Regions from separate parts of the Kribbella sp. NBC_01510 genome, predicted to be linked through region 2. Evidence: riboswitches for the same ligand, from Rfam matches in the RefSeq annotation. Region 2 holds a riboswitch; the other holds the start of a gene.
The links. A riboswitch is a leader RNA that binds a small molecule or an ion and turns the genes downstream of it on or off. The one in region 2 is predicted to bind S-adenosylmethionine.

Region 1 (8,904 bases), 2.5 Mb from region 2:
CGCAGCGGCGGTCGCAGCCGGACGCGAGCTTGAGCGGAGCCATCGGGCCGCCGTCGAGGCGGCGGCGCATGACGCGCGGGCCGCTCGCCGGGGCGGAGGTGAGGTCGGGGGCCTCGATCTTCAGCTCTTCGGGCCGACCGGTGGCGAAGCGGCCCTTCAGGGCGGGCCCGTCAACCGAGGCGTCGTCAGCGGCAGACGCCTCGCGCGCCGGCCTCAGCTGGTCGGGGATGTGGCCGGCGTCCTGGACGCGGGTCGGGTCGCCGTGGCCGGGGATGGCTATGCCTGTGGTGGAGGCTCGGTCGGCGGGGGCCAGCGGGAGGAGTTTGCGGCGGTCGCGCGGGACGTGGGCCTGGTGCTTGGTGCCGGCCAGGATCGAGCGGAGGCGGTCGGAGATGTCCGCGTAGTCGTCGAAGCTGAGGACCGCGTCGGTCTCCGGGAGCGCTTCGGCGAGCTGGTCGCCGTACCGTTCGGCCAGGCAGCCGACCGCGACGACGGCCTGGGTGCGGCCGGAGTCCTTGTAGTCGGCGGCGGCGAGCAGCGTGTCGACCGAGTCCTTCTTCGCGGCCTCGACGAACCCGCAGGTGTTCACCACCACGGTGTCCGCCTCGGCGGCGTCCTCGACCAGCCGGAACCCGCCGGCTTCGAGCCGGCCGGCCAGTTCCTCGGAGTCGACATCGTTGCGGGCACAGCCCAGCGTGACCAGGGCGACGGTGGTGGGTGGCGTAGTCATCCCCCCGAGTATGACGCGCCGCGCAGCCCGGCACCTAACTCAGGACCACGCTCCGCGACCTGAAGACCCCGAGCGGCGAGAGGTCAATTCGACGGGTACTTGGTGAGGGTGCCGTCGGGGTGGGCGGTGAAGCGGTACAGCTTGGTGGATTGGCGTTGGCCGTTGAGGGTGACGATGAGGTTGGCCGGGATGCCGACGGTGATGCGGATGTCCCCGGTCGTGGTGACGGACTGAGCGATCCCGGGGTTGAGGTGCCCCTGGAAGAGGCGCTTGCCCTTCTTGTCGCGGACCGTCAGGTAGGTGCCGTCCCCCTTCGCAGTGAGGGTGAGCTCGGTCTTCAGCACCGGTGGCTTCTTGGACGGCGTCCGCGTGGGACGGACGGTCGGCGTCGGCTTGGGCGTGGGAGTCGTGACGGTCGCGGCGGTGGTCGCGGTCTTGGAGGCGTTGGCCTCGATGTCGCTGGGGAGGGTGAAGAGGCGGACCATCCCCCAGCCCATCAGGCTCACCAGGATCGCGCCGACCACGAGCGCCCACCGCGGCCGGGCCGGATGCAGGGTCGGGCCTTTGACTGCGGCGCGTTCCTCGCGGCGAGCCTTCTCCTCCTCGACGGCGTGTTCGGCGTCGAAGGCGGCGAGCAGTGGTGCGGGATCAGCCTTGACCACCCGGGCGATCGAGCGGATATGGCCGCGGGCGTAGAAGTTCCCGCCACAGCGGGAGAAGTCGTCGGCCTCCATGGCGACGAGCAGCCCGGTTCTGATCCGGGTGGCGGCGCTCAACTGCTCGATCGACATGTCGGCCCGTTCCCGGGCCGCCGTGAGCTCGCTGCCGATGCTCACGTCCCCACCATCCTCTCCATCGCCCGGCGTATCTCCGCGGTCCGTCGACATCGCCATGCCGACAACCGGATCGTCGACATCAAGTCAACGGCCTTGGTGCGACGGGGTCACGGACGTATCAGAGTTGTTCCCTGACCGGACATCTGGCATTCGCCAGCATGTGCAGTGCCTGTACCACTTCCCCGTTCGACGGCCGAGCCGTCAACCCGAACGGTACCGCGAGCGAGGAGCCGGTCAGTCGACGGTTCGCATCAGTCGTCTTGCGAGTCGAACTCGGCATCACTCCCAGCACCGGTCCAGGATCCAGCAAATGAACGGCAATCCGGCCGTCGTCCAGCAGGTGGCGGCGCTGCAGCACCGTCACCTCGTCGATGTCCTCCCAGCGCGTCCCGATCCATTCGTGGCCGATCCGCAACCGGATGCCGACCTCGTCGGCCACCAGCATGTCCCCGACCGTCAACGCCCGCGCACAGACCACAGCCAGTACGGCGAACCCCGCCGCCGCGAACCATCGCAGGATGCCGGTGGGACTGGTGGATGCGGAAGTGGCGAAGCCCACCGCGACCAGCAAAGCCCCGAGGGCGAGCCCGCCGTGCACCTTCTGCGAGGCGCGGACGGTGAACGGCACCGGCTTGGGGTCGAGGTCGAAATGGTCCTGCCTGGGCAGTGCACTCGCGGCGGTCACGGGTCACTCTCCTCGGAGGGTGGTGATGAAGTCCTCTAGATCGTCCGGTTTGACCAGGACGTCCCTGGCCTTCGAGCCCTCACTGGGACCGACGACGCCGCGGCTCTCCAGGATGTCCATCAGCCGGCCGGCCTTCGCGAAGCCGACCCGGAGCTTGCGCTGCAGCATCGAGGTGGAGCCGAACTGCGTCGACACGATCAGCTCCGCGGCCTGCACGACCAGGTCGAGGTCGTCGCCGATCTCGTCGTCGAGATCCTTGCTCGGCCCGGCGACGGCGGTGACGTCCTCGCGGTACGTCGGCTCCAGTTGGGTCTTGCAGTGCTCGACGACGCCGTGGATCTCGGACTCCGTCACCCACGCACCCTGGATCCGCATCGGCTTGCTCGCGCCCATCGGCAGGAATAGGCCGTCACCCTGGCCGACCAGCTTCTCCGCACCCGGCTGGTCCAGGATGACCCGGCTGTCGGCCAGCGACGAGGTCGCGAACGCCAGTCGCGACGGCACGTTCGCCTTGATCAGACCGGTCACGACGTCCACCGACGGCCGCTGGGTGGCGAGCACCAGGTGGATGCCGGCCGCCCGGGCCAGCTGGGTGATCCGGACGATCGAGTCCTCGACATCGCGCGGGGCGACCATCATCAGGTCGGCGAGCTCGTCGACGATCACCAGCAGATAGGGGTACGCCGAGAGCACGCGCTCGCTGCCCGGCGGCGGCTTCACCTTGCCCGCGCGGACCGCCTTGTTGAAGTCGTCGACATGCCGGTAGCCGAACGCGGCCAGGTCGTCGTACCGCATGTCCATCTCGCGGACGACCCACTGCAGCGCCTCGGCCGCCTTCTTGGCGTTGGTGATGATCGGCGTGATCAGGTGCGGAATGCCCTCGTAGTGGTTCAGCTCGACCCGCTTGGGGTCGACCAGGATCATCCGCACCTCGTCCGGCGTGGCCCGCATCAGGACCGAGGTGATCAGCGAGTTGACGAACACCGACTTACCCGAGCCGGTCGCACCCGCGACCAGCAGGTGTGGCATCTTCGCCATGTTCGCGACCACGAAGCCGCCCTCGACGTCCTTGCCGAGGCCGGCCACCATCGGGTGGTGGTCGTTGCGCGCGGTCGCCGACCGGATCACGTCGCCGAGGCTGACGATCTCCTTGTCGGTGTTGGGGATCTCGATGCCGATCGCGGACTTGCCCGGGATCGGCGACAGGATCCGCACGTCGGCCGACGCGACCGCGTAGGCGATGTTCTTGCTCAGGGCGGTGACCTTCTCGACCTTCACCGCCGAGCCGAGCTCGACCTCGTAGCGGGTGACTGTCGGGCCGCGCGTGTAGCCGGTGATCTGGGCGTCGATGCCGAACTGCTCGAACACCTCGGTCAGCCGGTCGACCACCGCGTCGGACGCCTTGGTCCGGGCCTTGTGGACCGAACCCGGCTTGAGCATCTGACCGTCGGGCAGCGTGTACGTGATGTCGCCGGAGAGGCTGAGCTGCTCGACCCGCTGCGGGATCGGCGTGTGCGGAGGCGGCTCGGGCGGCGCTTCCGGCTTGCTGGGACCACCGCCGGCCCCGACGGCGATGCCGAGCCCCGGAGCCCCGGCCGCAGCGGCCGCATCACCGTCGACGTCGTACGCGTCCTCCTCAGGAACCGGAGCCGCCTTGGCCTTGCGGCCTCGCTTGGAGATCTCACGTCCCTCGAGCACCGGCGAGTCGTACGGCTTGATGGTCGGCTCGCCGTCCTCCTCCTGCGCGGCCTTGGCCCGGCGCTCCTTGCGGGTCAGCCGCACGGTGTCGTCGGTCGGCGCGGCCACGACGGACGGTGCGTCCTCCGGCAGCGCCGTACGCCCCATCAGTACGTCGAACGCCGCACGGAACCGCAGTGGGATCGCGTAGACCGGAGTGCCCGTGACGACGAGGGCACCGAAGATCGACAGCAGCACCAGCAGCGGTGCGGCGACGTACTGCGTCAACAGGTCCGACAGCAGGGACGAGACGACGTACCCGATCGCGCCGCCGGCGTCCCGCAACGAACCGTCGGCCGGGTTGCTCGGACGGGGCAGACCGTTGGCGATGTGGACCAGGCCGAGTACGCCGAGGGAGATGGCGGTCCAGCCGATCACCTGACGTCCGGCCGGGCCGTTGCGGTCCGGGTGACGCAGAGTGCGGATCGCGACGAACAGCAGCATCAGCGGGACGGCCCAGCCGAGCATGCCGACGCTGCCGCCGACGACGGTCCGGATGCCGTTGCCGACCGCGCCCGGGAGGTCCCACCAGATCGCGGCGGCCACGACGACCGCCAGGCCGATCAGGAACAGGCCGGCGCCGTCACGACGGTGCTCAGGGTCGAGTTCGCGGGCGCCGTGACCGATGCCGCGCACCATGCTGCCGATCAGATGCGCGATGCCGAGCCAGACTTTCACCACGCCGCGACCGAGAACGATCATGGCGGCCGCGAACGGGCCAGGTCCGCTGTTCTTGGGCGTGCTGGTCCGCGCGGCGGAGGATCCACCGCGCTTCGCGCTCTGCCCACGCTTCTGGGCGCCTGACGGCCGGGAGCGTCCACCAGCAGCCGAACGAGCCGAACTCGGCCGTTTGGCTGCCGACTTCTGCGCCCGCGCCGGGGAAGACGTGCGGGTCGCCATATCTAGCAGGCTACCCCGATTACCTCTCGAGTCCCACGTGTCACACGCCGATTACGCTGCCCCATACATAACGTCACAGCGCCGCCGCAACCGGGCTGCAGCCACAGACCGAGAGCAAGCGGTCGCTTCACGCCCCGGTGGTGCCGTCGAGTTGTTCGCGCAGCAGGTCGGCGTGACCGCAGTGGCGGCCGTACTCGCCGATCATGTGGATGTAGATCATCCGGAGCGTCGACTCGGTCCCGCTGAAGGTGAAGCGATCGTCGAGCGACCGCCCGGCCGCAGCCTCGTCCGACAGCTTCCACTCCGCGATCAGGCCTTCGCACGCCGCCTGTGCCTCAGCCGGATCGATGCGCTCGAAATCGGCGTCCTTGCCCAGCTCGGGAGCGAACAGGGGCTCAGCCGGCGACTCCGCCGCGAAGTGGATGCGGAACCAGATACGCTCCACCTTGGTGAGATGCCGGATGAGGCCGAGCAAGGAAAGGTTGGACGGCGGCGACGGCCGCTCGGCCAGCTGCTCGGCCGTCAGACCGGCGCACTTGTACAGCAGAGTGGTCCGGTAGAAATCCAGGTAGCCCCGCAGCAGTTCGGCCTCGGGTGCAGTCAGCGAGCCGTCCGGCCGCTCGACCGCTGGCGCCGTCCACGCCCTAGTCAACGTCATGCCGCCATCCAACACGCCCCGGTCGCGCGGGGCGAATCGATTACGGATTGACCGGCGGCGCCCAGCCGGGTCGCGGGATGAGACAGAACGGGTGACCGGCCGGATCCTCGTACACAGTGGCCGAGAGCTTGCGAGCGCCGAGCGCCAGGACCGCCGACCCGGCCGCGTCGAGGTCGTCGACCATGACGTCGAGGTGCATCTGCTGAGGACGTGTGGGGTCCGGCCACTGCGGGCGCTGGTGGCCGAGCGCACGCTGGAAGGCGAGACCTGACGTGTGGTCGTTGTCGGCGACCACCACCCAGCCGTCGCTCTCGTACGTGATGGGCTTGCCGAGCAGCGCCGAGTAAAAGCGCGCGAGCTCCAGCGGTTCCGGGCAGTCGATCGCCAGGTGATGCAGCCGTCCGATCATGGCAACAGTCTGCACGTCTCAGGATGTGTTTGGGAATCCCGGAATGTGAGATTGCCACTGGCGTGGACTGAGGGCTGTTCGTTACCGTTCTCGGCAGGTCATGAGTGCCAGCGCCAAGCCCCGGCTCGCTGGCCGGCAACCCTCCTCCGCGGTGGGGTGCCCCGGGTGAAGACCAGGCCGTGCGGATACGCCGCTCGGCAAGTGCGGACTTCCTGGAGCAGCAGCATGTCGATTCTCTCCATCCTCGAACCGGCCAGCGCGAGTACGCCGCGGCCGACGGTCACCCGGCTCGTCACCGGCAGCATCCCCACCACGGTCGGCTCGGACCTACTGGTCCCGCTGGCCGACGGCCGAGTCACCGACTACGCGAACTTCGACCACGGAGCCAGTGCGCCGTGTCTGGAGTCCGTCCGGGCCAGCGTCGAGGCGGCGCTGCCGTCGTACGCGTCGGTGCACCGCGGCAACGGCTATGCGTCCCGCATCACCACCCAATGGTACGAGCGCGCTCGCGCCGAGGTGCACGCGTTCGTCGGAGCCCGTGCCGACGACCAGGTGATCTTCACCCGCCAGACCACGGACGCGCTGAACCTGCTCGCCCAGGCCGTCCCGGCGGACGCGACCGTGATCGTCTTCGAGTCCGAGCACCACGCCGCGCTCCTGCCCTGGCCGGCCGAGCGCACCGTCCGCCTGACGGCGCCCGCCTCCCCCAGTGAAGCGGTGACCAACGTCGCCGACGCTCTGCGCACCGCGCCGGAGGGTCCGCGGCTGGTGGTCGTGACCGGCGCCTCCAACGTGACAGGTGAGATCTTCCCGATCGCGGAGATCGCCGCGGTCGCCAAGGCGCACGGTGCGCGGGTCTGCCTCGACGCCGCGCAGCTCGCACCGCACCGGCCGGTCGACATCGCCGCACTCGACGTCGACTGGGTCGCACTGTCCGGACACAAGCTCTACGCGCCGTACGGCGCCGGTGCGCTGATCGGCCGCGCCGACTGGCTCGACGCCGCCGACCCGTACCTGTACGGCGGTGGCGCGACGACCGCGGTCACCGGCGACACCGTGGTCTGGGCGACCGGCCCGGCGCGGCACGAGGGCGGCTCCCCCAACGTCATCGGCGCGATCGCCCTCGCCTCGGCGTGTGCCGCGATCAGCAAGCACCGCGACGCGATCGAGCAGCACGAGCGCAGTCTGCTCGCCCGCCTCCGGACCGGCCTGGCTCAGCTCCCCGGCGTCACGACGTACTCGATCTTCGGCGAGGACGCGGACCGCGTCGGCACTGTCTGCTTCACAGTTGCCGGTCTGAGCTCGACGCTCGTGTCAGCGGCACTGAGCGCCGAGTACGGCATCGGTGTCCGGGACGGCAAGTTCTGTGCGCACCCGCTCGTCGGTCACCTGCTCGCGGACTCCCCCGAGCACGGCACCGCGGTCCGGGCGAGCCTCGGCCTCGGTACGACGCGTGAGCACGTGGACCGGCTCGTCAACGCCGTACGGACGCTGGCCGCCGGTGGACCGCGGTCGGAGTACGAGGACACCGCGCACGGCTGTCAGCCCACCGACGACCCGCGGGACCTCCAAGCTCCTCGCATCTGGTAACGAACGCCGGCCCCTCCTACTGCTCAGGAGGTACAAGGCCTACATGGTGAGCAGCGAACGCCAGTAGGTCCGCCCATTCCGCCGCGACCATGGCGGCGGGTTTCCCGAAGCCGTGACCGGTGTTGACCTCGACGCGGGTCAAGACCGGTCCCGGACCGGACTGAGCATGCTGCAGCTCGGCGATGAACTTGTGACTGTGCAACGGCACCACCCGGTCGTCGTGATCGCCCGTGACCACGAGCGTCGCCGGGTACGACGTCCCGTCGCGCAACTGATGCAGTGGTGAGTAAGCCAGCAAATCCTCGAACTCCGACGCATCGTCCGGATGGCCGAAGTCAGAGGCCCACGCTGCGCCCACTGTGAACAAGTGGAACCGCAACATGTCCATGACGCCCACACCGGGCAGCGCGACCGCGAACAGGTCCGGTCGCTGTGTCATGGCCGCTCCCACGAGCAGACCGCCGTTGCTGCGACCGTGGATCGCGAGCTGCGCAGGCGTGGTCACCCCGGTGTCCCGCAGGTGCTCGGCGACCGCGATGAAGTCGTCGAAGACGTTCTGCTTGTTCTTGAGCCGTCCCGCGTCGTGCCAGTCGCTGCCGTACTCACCGCCGCCCCGCAGGTTCGCGATCACCAGCACTCCGCCGGCCGCGAGCCATGCCGGCCAGCCCGGCTTGTAGTCGGCCAGGATCGGGATGCGGAAGCCGCCGTACCCGTAGAGCAGCGTCGGGCGTGGGGCTGATGTGTCCAGGTCGGAGCGAGTGATCAGGAAGTACGGCACCTCGCGGCCCGGCTCGACGCGTCGCGTCACGGTGACCGACGGGGACGTGAATCCACCTGAGCCACGGACGAGCTCCGGCAACGCACGGACGACGCCCGACGACGTCGAGACGACGTACGACACCGTGGGATCGGTTGTGGTCGACAGGCCGATGAAGAGCTCGTCGTACTCGGGGCTGGCATCGAAGCCCACCACTCCCCCGCCCGGTACGTCGATGGCCCGCGCATCGGACCCGTCGAGCGCGAAGAGCGTCAACGCCGGTTGTGCGTCGACCAGCGTCAGGGTGGCCAGTCCGGCGGCAGTGCCGCGAACCGCCTGCAGTGTGGCCTCGCCTTCCGGGATCAGGTCGACGAACTCACCGTCCAGCGAAGCGAGCACGACACGACCACGGGAGGCGTCACGATCGGTCCGCAATACCAGCTGGTCGCCGGACATCCGCACGAACGCGATCTCATCGGCGAAGGAGTCCACCACCTTCACCGGCTCGCCGAAACCGTCGGACGTGATCGGAAAGACCCAGAGCCGAGCTCCGGGGTCGGTGCCCTCGGTGATGTGGACGACGAGGTAGCGATCGTCCTCCG
Region 2 (8,904 bases):
GATCAGCTCAGCCTCGGGCGCGGTGGCCTGATGGCACTCGTGGTCGGCGTCGTCGGCCCGGAGGACCTGGTGCAGCGCGTGATCGCGGTCGGCCCGCCGAGCGGCGCGACCCTGCTCCCACTTCCCTACCGCCACGAGACCGAGGCCGTCGAGCTGGTCGAGCAGGCGCACGAGCAGGTCGACGCCCTGCTGTTCACCGGCGTCGTGCCGTACACGATCGCCACCGAGGCCGGCGTGATCGACCGACCGGCGATGTACGTGTCGTACGACGGCGCCACGCTGCTCCGGGCCCTGGTCGAGCTGCTGCGGCTCGGTCACAACGTCACCCAGTTCTCGATCGACACGCTGCGCCGGAGTGAGGTGCTGGAGACGCTGATCGAGGCCAAGCTGCCGACCGACCAGATCCACGTGCTGCCGTACCGGCCTGGCCTGACCTCCGACGACATCGTCGCGTTCCACCGGATCGCGCGCGACAAGCACGACACGAAGGTCGCGATCAGCTGCCTGGGCTCGGCTTTCCACCTGCTCGAGAACGAGATGCCCTCGGTCCGGCTGGCCCCGTCGCGGTACTCGATCCGCTCGACCCTGCAAGCCTTGGTCCTGACCACGACCGGGCAACACGTCGGGGACGCGCAGGTCGCGCTCGGCGTGATCGCCCTGCCCGAGCCGGACGACGCCCTGGCCGGCGACCTGATCACGCTCGGCGGCAGCCTGGCCGCGCTCCCGGACGGGCGGCACCTGGTCGTCACCACCCGCGGCCTGCTCGAGCAGGCAACCGAGCAGTTCACGCGGATGCCCTTACTAGACCACCTCGCGGCGCGGCACAGTACGGCGTACGTCGGTTTCGGCGTCGGACGTACGGCGGCGGAGGCGGAAGCGCTCGCCCGTCGCGCAGTCAGCCGGGCCGAGTCGATCGGCGCGGTCGCCGGCGTCGTGTCGATGTCCGACGACGTCGAGATCGTGATCGAACCCACCGGCGACCAGCCCGCCACCACCCGCGGCACCGAAAGCCTCCCGCTCCTGGCCCGCCGCGTCGGCCTCAACACCCAAACCCTGGCCCGCATGCGCGAACTCACCGCCACCCTCCCCGACGGCCTCACCACCCAAGACGTCGCCGACCACCTGGCCGTCCAACTCCGGACGGCGCGACGCGTCCTGAAACGCCTAGAACGAGCCGGCCTGGCCGCCCCCACCGGCACCCAGCAACACGGCCGCACCGGCCGCCCACCCACCGTCTACCTCATCCGCCTCTAATGGTGAGGATTTAGGTGTGGCCCCCAGTTGCCTGCCGGTGCGGGCTGGTCGGGGTGCGGACGGTGCCAGCCCGGAGATGCGGGCCGGTCGGCTACGGACGGCGGCAGCCCGGGGATGCGGACGGTGGCTGGGTGTGCAAGCTCGACAGGAGGTGTCCGCCCTGGCCCGGCCGGGCCAGGCGCGAATGCCTGACCCGAGCAGCGCCCTGGACCGATACCTCCTGTCGAGCTTGCACACCGGCCGACCTCACTCACCTCGCCCACACATCCAGCAGAAGAGCCCACTTCAGGGGCGGACGATAGTGACACCGGCGGGGGTGCCGTCCGACAACGCGGCGAGAGCCGCTGGGGTTTCTTCCAGGGTGATGGTGCGGGTGATCAGGTTTGCGGGGTTGAGGTTGCCCTCGGCAACAAGTTGCAGCAGCTCCGGGTAGGCGTGGGCGGGCATGCCGTGGCTGCCTAGCCATTGGAGTTCCTGGCCGATGAGGCGGCTGACGTCTAGCTGGACGCCGGATGGGAGGAGGCCGACCTGGAGGTGGCGGCCTCGGGGGCGGAGGGCCTGCAGGGATTGTTGGACGATGTCGTTGGAGCCTAGGGCGTCCATCGTCACGTGAGCGCCGCCGGCGGTGAGGTCGCGGATCTCCTGGACGGTGTCCGGTGACGCCACCAGCAGGTCGGTGGCGCCGTACTCGCGGGCCAGCTTCAGCGCCGACGGATTGGTGTCGACTGCAATCACCCGGGCGCCCAGGGACGCGGCGATCATCACGGCGGAGAGGCCGACGCCGCCGCAGCCGAAGATCGCGACGGTTTCGCCGGCGGTGAGCCGGCCGACCTGGCGGATGGCGCGGAACGACGTGGCGAAGCGGCAGCCCAGCCCCGCCGCGGTGGCGAAATCCAGCTCATCGGGCAGGCGGACCAGGTTGACCTGTGCGTACGGCACGGCGACGTACTCGGCGAAGGAGCCCCAATAGGTGAAGCCTGGCTGTTCCTGCCGAACGCAGACCTGCTGGTTGCCCTCGCGGCACTGCTCACAGGACCCGCACGCGCAGATGAACGGCGTCGTCACCCGGTCGCCAACCTGCCACCCCGTGACTCCCGCACCGACGGCGGCGATCGTCCCAGCGAGCTCATGACCAGGCACGTGGGGCAGCACGATGTCCGCGTCGTGGCCCATCCACCCGTGCCAGTCACTTCGGCACAGCCCGGTCGCCTCGACCTTCAGGACGACCGCACCCTCCGCCGGCTCAGGCCGCGGAACCTCGTGTACGACGGGCAGAACGCCGTACTCCTCGATGACGACAGCGCGCACCAAGGTATCGTAGTCAGCCGACGCAGAACTCGTTGCCCTCGGGATCGAGCATCACAATGTGGCCGAGGACGTCGGGACCGTAGAACTCCTCGCGCACCTGCACAGCACCGAGCCCCACCAACTCGACCGCCTTCCTCCGCATCCGGTCGGCGGTCACGTCATCACGGGTCGGACCGGCCACGCGGATGTCGATGTGCAGCCGGTTCTTCGAGGTCTTGGGCTCGGGCACCCGGAGGAACCCGATCGCCGGCCCGACGTCGTCGGGGTCCACGATCGAGGCTCCGTCCGGGTCGTCATACCCGGGCTCGAGGATGTAGCCGAGCGCCGCTGCCCAGAACTCCGCCAGCCGCTGCGGCTCGGCCGCGTCTCCACCAAGGGTCCATTTGGTCGCCATGGCGGGAACGCTAGCGGCTATTCCGGACGATCCACGCCCGGATGAACAGATCAGCCGCCGGCGACCGCCGGGATGATCGAGACCTGCCCGCCGTCCTTGATCGACGTCTGCAGGCCGTCGGCGAAGCGTACGTCGTCGTCGTCGACGTACACGTTCACGAATCGGCGCAGCTCGCCCGACTCGTCGAGGACCCGGCCCTTGATGCCCGGGTAGGAGCCGTCCAGCGAGTCGAGCACCTCGATCAGCGTGGAGCCCTCGGCGGACACCTCGGACACGCCCTGGGTGTAGGGCCGCAGGATGGTCGGGACGCGAACGCTCACACTCACTGCAGGCCTGCCTTCACGAAGGCGTCGTACGACGCGGGGATGGTCACCTTGGGGCCGACCCGGTCGGCCACAGCGTCGAGCGTCTTCAGCCCGTCACCGGAGTTGATGATCACGGTCTCGGCCTCGGGGTCGAGCTGCCCGGTGGCGATCAGCTTCTTCAGCGTCGCGACCGTCACCCCGCCCGCGGTCTCGGCGAAGATGCCCTCGGTCCGGGCCAGCAACTGGATGCCCTCGATGACTTCCTCGTCGCTGACGTCCTCGATCGCACCACCGGTACGGCGGGCGACGTCGAGCACATACGGTCCGTCAGCCGGGTTCCCGATCGCCAGCGACTTGGCGATGGTGTTCGGACGGACAGGCTTGACCACGTCGTGGCCGTCCCGGAACGCCTGCGCCACGGGCGAGCACCCGGTCGCCTGAGCGCCGTACACCTTGTAGTCGGTGGCGTCGACCAGGCCGAGCTTGCCGAGCTCGGTGAAGCCCTTGTCGATCTTGGTCAGCTGCGAGCCGGACGCGACCGGGATCACGATCTGCTGCGGCAACCGCCAGCCGAGCTGCTCGGCGATCTCGAAGGCCAGGGTCTTCGAGCCTTCGGAGTAGTACGGCCGCACGTTCACGTTGACGAACGCCCAGCCCTCCTCCTCACCGGCGATCTCGGAGGCCAACTTGTTCACGTCGTCGTAGTTGCCCTCGACGGCGACCAGGGTCCCGCCGTACACGGCGGTGGTGATCACCTTCGGGCGCTCGAGGTCGTGCGGGATGAACACGACCGAGCGGATGCCGGCGCGGGCGGCGGCCGCCGCGACGGCGTTGGCCAGGTTGCCGGTGGAGGGGCACGCGAAGACCGTCATGCCGAGCTCGCGGGTGGCGCTCAGGGCGGACGCGACCACGCGGTCCTTGAAGGAGTGGGTCGGGTTGCCGGAGTCGTCCTTCACCCAGAGCTTGCGCAGCCCCAGCTCGCGGGCCAGGTTCTGCGCGTCGACGAGCCGGGTGTAGCCGGGCTCGGTGTTCGGGAAGCTGGCCACGTCGACCGGGACGGGCAGCAAGGGCTGGTAGCGCCAGATGTTCTTGGGACCGGCCTCGATCTGCGCCCGCGTGATCGTCGGGTACTCGTACCCGACCTCGAGCGGACCGAAGCACTCCATACAGGCGTAGAACGGACCGAGCGGCGACTTCGCCCCGCAGGCGCGACAGCTCAGGTGCGTACCGTTGCCGAAGGCACCTTCGCGGATCGTGTGGGTGGCGGCGGTCAGGCTCATGAGTGAGGTTCCCCTCTCATCTTCCCCGGAACCGGATCTCGGCACGGGACGGATTTGGCACCGTTCCGCCGCGAGGGCCCCGGACTGGGGCCTCAACGGGGAGGGTTGCCGGGACTTCAACGGGCCGTTTCCCTCAGTCCCTCTGGATGAGCTCCCCCGAGATTACCCAATAGGGTCCATATTGTGTCTTCCGTTCCCACTATCCGAGACGCTCGATCTCAGCCCTGCAGCTCCGGGAAGGCTCGAGCGCTCAGGGAGTCCGGCCCCGACGCTGGTCGAGCATCCGCATCATCGGCGTCGCCGCGACGCCGTGAACGACCACGCTCAGTACGACGGTGAAACCGACCGTCGCCCACAACCAGGGCAGGTCGGTGTGGAACGCGGCGCCGGCGTACGCCAGATAGAACACGGACCCGACACCACGCACTCCGAATGCGGCCGTCACCCATCGTTCGGAGCGGCGCATCGGAGTCCCGGCCAGCGCGACCCACGCGGTCACTGGTCGGATCACCAGCACCAACAGCAGCCCCAGCGCGGCGCCGGCCACGGTCAGCGGGCGGAGCAGTCCAGCCGTGATCGCCGCTCCGAGCAGCAGCAGAATCCCCCAGGTCAGGATGTGCTCGAGCTGCTCGACGAATCCGTGCAGTTCCTCGTGGAAGTCGTGCTGCCGCTCGGCAGCCCGGAGCGCCAGCGCCGCGACGAACACGGCCAGGAAGCCGTAGCCGTGGAGCACCTGGGCGAGGCCGTAGACACCTAGCGTCATCGCGAGGGCCAGCACGGGTTCGCGCGAGTCGGCCAGGCGGAAGGTCCGCGATGGCGCGGAGAAGGCCATCCGGCCGAGCAACCAGCCCACGCCCGCACCGACCGCCACACCGATCGCGATCCGGCCGACCAGGTCCCAGGCGAACCACTCGAGCGCCCAGTTACCCACGGATCCCTTGGTGACCGCGAACACCGCGGCGTACACGAACGGGAAGGCCAGACCGTCGTTCAGACCCGCCTCCGAGGTGAGTGCGAAGCGGACCTCGTCGTCCTCCTCCGGCTCGGCGCCCGCGCCGGTCGACGGCCCCTGCACCTGGACGTCCGAGGCGAGCACTGGATCGGTCGGGGCGAGGACTGCGCCCAGCAGCAGCGCGGTCGCCGGGGCCAGCCCGAGCAGCCAGCCGGCGCCGGCCACGGCGGCGATGCAGGCGGGCATGGCCACCAGCAGGAGGCGCCAGGTCACCATCCACCGGCGCCATCCGATCGGCCGGTCGATCGCCAGTCCGACGCCCATCAACGCGACCAGGATCGTCAGCTCGGCGAGATGCTTGACGATCCCGGTCTCCACGATCGGGCTCAGGTGGGTACGGTCGACGGCCAGGCCCAGCAGTACGCCGGCGCCGAGGAACCCGATCGGCGCCGAGACGGCGTACCGGCGGAGCATGCGGGGCAGGATCGCCCCGAGCAACAGGGCCAGCCCCGCCACCAGGTAGAGCCCGTCCCCGTTGATCGTCATGGTGGCGATCCTGTGCCCCTGGCGGAGTTACCTCAAGCGATGCGTTGCGCCGGGCGTGTGCGTGGGCAGCGCCATGCGCGGGCCGTAGCGGGGATGGCCGATGCCGGTGAGCTCCAACAGGCGCTGGACGCGGAAGCGATGACCGCGGTAGGGCTCGATGAGTTCGGCGCAGCCCTCGTCGTCGAGCTCTTCGCCGATGAGGGCGTAGGAGACATCGCGGGACACGTGATAGTCCGCGAACGAGAACGCGTCGGCGTCGCCGTGGGCGCGCTGCCGCACCTCGGCCGCGGTCCACACCCCGACGCCCGGGAGTGATCGGAGCCGCCGCTCGATCTCGGCCGAGTCGGTCAGCTCGAGCGTCCGCTCCAGCGCCTTTGCTCGCGTCGCCGCTGTCACGACCACGCGGGACCGGCGGTTCTCCACGCCGGCCCGCAGCCACTGCCACGACGGGATCAGCCGCCACTCCTCCGGCGCCGGCGGCACCATCATCACGCGGCCGTCCGGCGCAGTCGGGCCCGGCGCGGGTTCGCCGTACTCACGGAGCAGGACGCGCCAGGCGCGGAAGGCCTCCTTGCCAGTGACGACCTGCTCGATCCCGGCGGCGGCCATCGCCTCGAACACCGCCCGCGTCCGCGGCACCCGGACATGCGGGAACCGCCGCGCCGCGTCCACCAGCGCGCGGTGCTCCGGCAACGGCTCGAACCCGTCCCAGCTGTCCGCGTCGCCCAGCAACTCCGGCACCCCCTCGAGCGCCCACGCAGCCCCCGGCCCCCAGGCCTCGGCCTCCACTTCCCCGGCGTACGGCGTCAGCCGCAACAGCACCGGTCCATCCGGCGTCCGAGTAGCCCGCCACACGGTCCGTCGCCCCGGATCGAACACGTACGCCGGGTCGCCCGGCCCCTTCCGCAGCCCTCCGATCACCGAATGCGGATCCACCACCCGCCCAGCCCGCCAGACCCGCACCACCGAACTCACCCGCCAAGTCTTACTCACCCCACGGACAACTAGCGGATCGGCGTCGCCACCCCGGCCAACCGCTCGCGCATCCACGGGTAGGGATCGACCAACGGCTCGCGGGTGGAGAGTGCGTTCTGCACGAGTTCGGCGAGGCGATCACCCATCACGTAATGCCGCCCTTTGGTCTCACCGACCGAGCGCAGCAGCCCCAGTTCGGTGAGCCTCGCCAGGTCGCGGCTGGCTGTCCGCTCCTCGATGCCCGCTCGGCGGACGTACGTCGAGCGGCGCATACGGAAGCCGAGCGACGCGTCGAACAGCTCGTCAGCGACGCGCTCCGCCAAGCCGAACTGCGAGATCAGCTCATCGAAGGCCAGCCACAGCTTGCCCGCCTCCCGGTACCGCCGCCGTACCGTCTGCGCCTGGATGTGATGCGCGCGCAGGTTGAACTTGACCCAGAGTGCGGCCGACCGATCGGGATGCCACGCGCCCGCGCCGGTCGCGGCCAGCACTCGGTAGTAGTCCTCGGTGTTGCCGCCCAGCCACTCCTCGATGCTGGAGAATGCCGGCTCGCCAATTCCTCCGCGGGACAAGACAAGCGTCTGCAGGGCTCTGGCCATCCGGCCGTTGCCGTCCCGGAACGGATGGATCATCACCAGGTTCAGGTGCGCCATCGCCGCGTCCACGAGGGGATCCACCGCTCCGTCGGCGTCCAGCCCGGCCATCAGCTCGGCCACGAGATCGGGCACCTCGTCCGCGGGCGGACCCTCGTAGACGTTCTCGCCGGTGGTCTCGTCATGCACGTAGACGACACCCTGCCGATAGCTGCCCGGGCTCTTGGCCAGGTCGTGGCTCAGCATCATGAAATGCATGCCACGGACGGCCGACACGTCCAGCCGGAAGTCCGCGTCCTTCGCCATCGCCAGCACGTAGCCGAGCGCCTGCCGGTATCCCCGGATCTCGGCGAACGTAGGTTCGTCAGTGCTCAACGCCTCCTCGTCATCCAACGCGGCCACCGCGTCGTCGAGCTTGACGTCGTAGCCCTCGATGCTGTTGGAGCCCTGGATCGCCCGCGCGAGCATGCTCCGCCGCAGCCCGCCGGCCCAGCGCCGAGGCACGCGGAGGATGTCCGTGAGCTCGGATCGGAACGCGTGGATCTGCTCGAGGACCTGTCGATCCTCGAGATCCGGCTCCGGCGTGCTGAAGATGGTCACTGTCCTCGATGTCCCGATGTCCCGATGTCTCAATGTCTTAATTCTTAGGACATCGTACGCCGAGGTCCTAATGATTGCGACATCGAGACAAAGCGCAGTCACCGAGCCGATACTGAGGCCCATGACCGGGTGGCAGCGGGTGAAGGTGGTGGGGAACTTCGTCAACCTGACGACCTTGGTGGGGCTTGCGGTCGGGGTGATCGGGCGGGCCCGGGTCAGTCGAGGGCCGCGGGGGTTGTACTTCGCGAACGGGTACAAGCTGGGGTTTCCGATCGCGGGGGCGTTCACGATCGGTAACGTCGTCCTGAGCAAGAACGAGCGCACGTACTTCGACGACGCGGCGCTGGTGCGGCACGAGGAGCGGCACTCGTGGCAGTACTTCTGCCTGCTCGGGTTACCGATGTTCCCGCTGTACGTCGTCGGCGTGGTGATCTCGTTCCTGCTCACCGGCGACCCGGCCTCGCGCAACCCGTTCGAGCGACTGGCCAGCCTCAAGGACGGTGGCTATGTCGAACGGCCGATCCAGCCGATCGGCAAGACCGTGACGCAGGCGTTCAGCGTGCTGCGATCGCGTCCGAAAGGGCCGTGAGGACAGTCACCACACCCGTGGGGTCGTCCACCACGATGTCCGCGGCCTGGATCAGCTCGGTCGCGTTGGACGAGCGAGTGGCCAGCAGTACAGCGCGCAGCCCGGTCT

Region 1: another riboswitch for S-adenosylmethionine. It lies ahead of OG558_RS29860 (aminotransferase class V-fold PLP-dependent enzyme); the one in region 2 lies ahead of thrC (threonine synthase).

What each region holds. Positions count from the first base shown of each region.
Region 1 is NZ_CP109418.1:6,008,122-6,017,025, reverse strand. Features, by position in the region: gene OG558_RS29890 (MiaB/RimO family radical SAM methylthiotransferase) at 1-730, opposite strand, end outside; gene OG558_RS29885 (helix-turn-helix domain-containing protein) at 814-1,566, opposite strand; gene OG558_RS29880 (hypothetical protein) at 1,685-2,251, opposite strand; gene OG558_RS29875 (DNA translocase FtsK 4TM domain-containing protein) at 2,255-4,888, opposite strand; gene OG558_RS29870 (DinB family protein) at 5,016-5,546, opposite strand; gene OG558_RS29865 (VOC family protein) at 5,587-5,955, opposite strand; SAM riboswitch class IV at 6,052-6,165, shown strand; gene OG558_RS29860 (aminotransferase class V-fold PLP-dependent enzyme) at 6,181-7,545, shown strand; gene OG558_RS29855 (prolyl oligopeptidase family protein) at 7,562-8,904, opposite strand, start outside.
Region 2 is NZ_CP109418.1:3,482,786-3,491,689, reverse strand. Features, by position in the region: gene OG558_RS17370 (hypothetical protein) at 31-1,254, shown strand; gene OG558_RS17365 (zinc-dependent alcohol dehydrogenase family protein) at 1,540-2,562, opposite strand; gene OG558_RS17360 (VOC family protein) at 2,576-2,956, opposite strand; gene OG558_RS17355 (ubiquitin-like small modifier protein 1) at 3,007-3,282, opposite strand; gene thrC (threonine synthase) at 3,279-4,541, opposite strand; SAM riboswitch class I at 4,555-4,694, opposite strand; gene OG558_RS17345 (cation:proton antiporter) at 4,792-6,039, opposite strand; gene OG558_RS17340 (DNA-3-methyladenine glycosylase 2 family protein) at 6,067-7,014, opposite strand; gene OG558_RS17335 (Fic family protein) at 7,044-8,207, opposite strand; gene OG558_RS17330 (hypothetical protein) at 8,329-8,796, shown strand; gene otsB (trehalose-phosphatase) at 8,762-8,904, opposite strand, start outside.